2 regions of the Streptomyces sp. NPDC097640 genome follow, and region 1 is predicted to be linked to the other one. Evidence: riboswitches for the same ligand, from Rfam matches in the RefSeq annotation. Region 1 holds a riboswitch; the other holds the start of a gene.
The links. A riboswitch is a leader RNA that binds a small molecule or an ion and turns the genes downstream of it on or off. The one in region 1 is predicted to bind glycine.

Region 1 (2,443 bases):
CCGATGCCGGTGCGCACCCTCCCCGGGGTGGGTCCGGCCACCGCGGAGGCGCTGCGCCGGGCCGGGATCCACACGGTCGCCGAGACCCGGGAGGCGGGCGAGGAGGAGCTGGTGCGGCTGCTGGGCAAGGCCCATGGCGCGTCGCTGTACGGCATGGCCTGGGGGCGGGACGACCGGCCGGTGGTCGCCGAGCGGGACGCCAAGTCCGTATCGGTGGAGGACACCTTCGACGTCGACCTCACCGACCGCACGCGGGTGCAGGTGGAGGTGGCGCGGCTCGCCGAGCGGTGTGTGCGGCGGCTGCGCGGGGCCGGCCGCTCGGGGCGCACGGTCGTGCTGAAGGTGCGGCGTTACGACTTCTCCACGCTGACCCGGTCCGAGACGCTGCGCGGGCCGACGGACGACCCCGCGGTGGTGCGGGAGGCCGCGGCGCGGCTGCTGGAGGGCGTGGACACCACGGCGGGGGTGCGGCTGCTGGGAGTGGGCGTGAGCGGTCTGGCGGACTACACCCAGGAGGATCTGTTCGCCCAGGCCGCGCAGGCCGCCCACGAGGCACAGGAGGCCGCGGAGGGGGCGCGGGAGGCCGGAGGGACACCCGAGGCCGCGCCGGCGGTCCTGGAGGGGAGCGACGAGCCCGACGACACCGCCAGGCCGCGCCGCTGGCTGCCCGGCCTCGATGTGCGACACGCCGAGTACGGGGCGGGGTGGGTGCAGGGCAGCGGGGTCGGCCGGGTGACCGTGCGGTTCGAGGAGCCCTGGTCGCGGCCGGGCCGGGTGCGGACGTTCGCGGTCGACGACCCGGCGTTGGAGCCGGGCGAGCCGCTGCCGCTGGTCCGGCCCGCCGTGAGCGACGCCCCCGAGGGCCAGCCGACCGACGCCCCCGAGGCCGACCCGGCCGAAAACCAGGGCCAGGGCCCGGGCCGGGGTCAGCCGCTCACGTCGAGACCGTAGTGGTGGTAGAGCTGCAACTCCTGCTCGGGCGACAGATGGCGGCCGACTCCGAAGTCCGGCGCGTCCTTGATCAGCGCCCGCTCGTACGGCACCCGCAGCGTGTCGTCGACGATCTCGCTCGGTTCGAGTGGCACGAACACGTCCCGGCTGAACAGCCCGGTGCGTACCGCGGCCCACTCCGGCTCGCCGGTCGCGTCGTCGAGGTAGACCTCGTCCACGGTACCGATCTTCGCGCCGTCGCGGTCCAAGGCCTTTCGGCCGATGAGGGTCCGCGGATCGATGTCGGTCTGCACACTCTCTCCCATAGGTGACTGTTTCATCGTCAATGCCGTGATACCTAAGAAAAGCCACAATTCCGTGCCCGTCCACTCGAGCGCTCGCCCAAAACCCCTGGCGGCAGGCTCGCTGGTAGGCTGACGGTGGCTGCAGACCCCGTGCGGGAGAGCTCTTCGACGATGTCGTCGGAGGCGCCGAAGGAGCAAATCCTCCCCGGAAACTCTCAGGCACACGTACCGTGCGGGTGAGGTCACTCTGGAAAGCAGGGTGGGTCACGGGCGAGTACAGCACCGGAACCCCTCCTCACCGACGGTGAAAGCCGGATCGCCACCCGCGGACCGGTGAAGCTCTCAGGTTGAGATGACAGAGGGGGAGGCCGTTCGGGCACCCCGCGTCGTGGTGCCCCTCGTCGGTCGTACAGACCAGGAGGCCTCGCAGATGACTGCCAACCGCACCTCGCTGACCGAGCTGGAACGCGGTACTCCGTTTGAGCAGCGCCATATCGGACCCGATGCCGAGGCCCAGGCCAAGATGCTCGCGCAGGTCGGCTTCGGCTCGCTCGACGAACTCACCCAGGCCGCCGTGCCCGACGTCATCAAGAGCACCGAGGGGCTGGGGCTGCCCCCGGCCCGCACCGAGGCCGAAGTGCTGGCCGAGCTGCGCGGCCTGGCCGAGCGCAACCAGCTGCTCGCCCCGATGATCGGCCTCGGCTACTACGGCACGTTCACCCCGCCGGTGATCCTGCGCAATGTGCTCGAGAGCCCCGCCTGGTACACCGCGTACACGCCCTACCAGCCGGAGATCTCCCAGGGCCGGCTGGAGGCGCTGCTCAACTTCCAGACCGTCGTCGCCGACCTCACCGGGCTGCCCACGGCCGGCGCCTCGCTGCTGGACGAGGCCACCGCCGCCGCCGAGGCCATGGCGCTGTCGCGGCGGGTGGGCAAGGTCAAGCAGGGCGTGTTCCTGATCGACGCCGACACCCTGCCGCAGACCGTCGCGGTCATCCGGACCCGCGCCGAGCCCACCGGCGTCGAGGTGGTCGTCGCCGACCTCTCGGCGGGCATACCGGCCGAGGTGGCCGAGCGCGGCGTGTTCGGCGTGCTGCTCCAGTACCCGGGCGCCTCCGGCGCCGTGCGCGACCCGCGCCCGGTCATCGAGCGGGCCCATGAGCTCGGCGCCGTGGTCACCGTCGCCGCCGATCTGCTCGCCCTCACCC
Region 2 (2,443 bases), on a different contig from region 1:
CGGTGACCTCGCCGGAGACCGGCGCGTAGAGATCGCTGACGGATTTCGTGGACTCCAGCTCGCCGCAGGTCTCACCCGCGGTGACCGTCGTGCCGACCTCAGGGAGCTGGACGAAGACGACGTCGCCGAGCGAGTTGGCCGCGAACTCGGTGATGCCGACCGTCGACACACCGTCCTCGTCGGCGGCCGACAGCCACTCGTGCTCCTTGCTGTAACGCAGCTGCTGGGGGTTGTTCATAGTCCGATTCTCCTGGATACGGGGGAGTGCTTGGGAAACGGGTCTTGCCTGGTGGGACAGGCGGCAAGAGCGGCGGCGGCCGCGACGGGCGCTCAGCGCCGCTTGTAGAAGGGGAGGGCCACGACCTCGTACGGCTCATGGGTGCCCCGGATGTCCACCGACACCCCCGCGGTGCCCGGCGCGGCGTGCCCGGCGTCCACGTACGCCATCGCGATCGGCTTCCCGAGGGTGGGCGAGGGCGCGCCCGAGGTGACCTCGCCGATCACCGTGCCGTCCGCGCCGACGACCGCGTACCCCGCGCGCGGGACCCGGCGGCCCGCCGCGACCAGGCCGACCAGCGCCCGCGGCGGGGCGGTCTCGGCCTGCCGCGCCGCCGTCTCCAGGGCCGCGCGCCCGGTGAAGTCACCGGGCTTGCCGAACTTCACCACCCGGCCGAGCCCCGCGTCGAACGGCGTGGTCCCGCGGGTCAGCTCATGCCCGTACAGCGGCATCCCGGCCTCCAGGCGCAGCGTGTCCCGGCAGGAAAGACCGCACGCGATCAGCCCGGCCGGGGCGCCCGCCTCGGTCAGCGCCTGCCACAGCCGCTCGGCGTCCTTCGGCGCGACGAACAGCTCGAAGCCGTCCTCGCCGGTGTAGCCGGTGCGGGCGATCAGCGCCGGGACGCCCGCGACCGTGCCCGGCAGGCCCGCGTAGTACTTGAGGCCGTCCAGATCGGCGTCGGTCAGGCCGCTCAGGATCGTGGCCGCGGCCGGCCCCTGGACGGCGATCAGCGCATAGGCGTCCCGGTCGTCCCGCACGGCCGCGTCCAGGCCCGCGGCGCGCTCGGTCAGCGCGTCCAGCACCACCTGGGCGTTCGAGGCGTTGGCGACCACCAGGAACTCCTGGTCACCGAGGCGGTAGACGATCAGGTCGTCCAGGATGCCGCCCTCGGCGTCGCAGATCATGGTGTAGCGGGCCCGGCCGACGGCGAGCGCCGACAGATGGCCCACCAGCGCCCGGTCCAGGGCGGCGGCGGCCTGTGGCCCGGTGAGTGTGATCTCGCCCATATGGGAGAGGTCGAAGAGGCCGGCGCGGGTGCGCACCGCGGTGTGCTCGTCGCGCTCGCTTCCGTAGCGCAGCGGCATCTCCCAGCCCGCGAAGTCGGTCATGGTGGCGCCGAGCGCGCGGTGCGTCGCGTCCAGCGCGGTACGGCGAGGCGCGGACGGGGGGGACGAGGCGGAGAGGGGAGACGAGGGGGACGGGGCGTCGGTCATGGGGCTGGCTCCAGGGCGGGACGGCGACGAGGACGACGAGGACGAGTCCTCCCCATCTGTCATCGGAACCTGAGAGGTTCGCCGTGACCCCTTCTCCCGGCCGGCGTCGGAGACGTCGTCGCGGAGAGCGGTCCGGCTTGCACCGTGGGTGGAGCCACGCCAGCGGCTCGCTTTTCAGATCTGCCTCGCCCGCGCGGTATCGGGGCCTGAGAGATTCAAGGGAGGACTTGCTCCTTCGGCGCCCCGGACGGCCGGCACTGCTGCCGGTGGCCGAGGACTCTCCCGCGCGGATTCAAGCGGCCTGTATGGAGTTGCGCGCAACATCATCGCACGTACGCCCGAGAAGGGAAGACCCGCTCGCCCCGCGCCGCCGCCCACCCCGGTTCACAAGGCATGAAAGTCCGTCCCACAGGAAGACCACCTTGAAGGACATTACCTTTTCTTGACACTCTTCGGTGAAGAGCCGCAGTGACCGACCTAGGAGGACGATCACGGTGCAGGGGCAGGGTACGTACGGGACGACATGTGGGCCCCTGCCGGTGACGCAGGGCGCGGCGCCAACCGGAGGCGCGACCGGAGGCGTGATCAGACCGGGGCGCCGGGCGGCGGTGCACGACCTGCGCGGTGGCGGCGGCGTTGTCGACGGCGACGGCGACGGCGACGGCGACGGGGGCGACGGCGGCGGCGCGGCCGGGCCCGGGCCCGGGCCCGGGCCCGGACCCGGCCGCGGGTCCAGACCCGGACTCGGCGCGCGCGAGCTGCGCTACCGCACCGGGGACATGGTGGTCGCCTCCGGCCTGCCCGGCAGCGGCAAGAGCACCATGATCGGCCAGGCCGTGCCCGGCCTCGACCAGTCCGGCGGCCCGGTGCTGCGGGTGGACTCACAGGACGCCCGCGAGCGCTGGGAGCGGCGGCTGCCCCGCTGGCTGCCGTACGCCCTCTACCGCCCGCT

Region 2: linked by a shared signal. The riboswitch ahead of gcvT (glycine cleavage system aminomethyltransferase GcvT) and the one ahead of gcvP (aminomethyl-transferring glycine dehydrogenase) in region 1 are both predicted to bind glycine.

Annotation. Positions count from the first base shown of each region.
Region 1 covers NZ_JBEOSB010000022.1:192,878-195,320, reverse strand. The annotation lists gene ABTY62_RS31155 (DNA polymerase IV) at 1-951, shown strand, start outside; gene ABTY62_RS31150 (PRC-barrel domain-containing protein) at 927-1,256, opposite strand; glycine riboswitch at 1,379-1,476, shown strand; glycine riboswitch at 1,477-1,604, shown strand; gene gcvP (aminomethyl-transferring glycine dehydrogenase) at 1,666-2,443, shown strand, end outside.
Region 2 covers NZ_JBEOSB010000007.1:93,632-96,074, reverse strand. The annotation lists gene gcvH (glycine cleavage system protein GcvH) at 1-238, opposite strand, end outside; gene gcvT (glycine cleavage system aminomethyltransferase GcvT) at 331-1,491, opposite strand; glycine riboswitch at 1,676-1,786, opposite strand; gene ABTY62_RS12745 (AAA family ATPase) at 2,073-2,443, shown strand, end outside.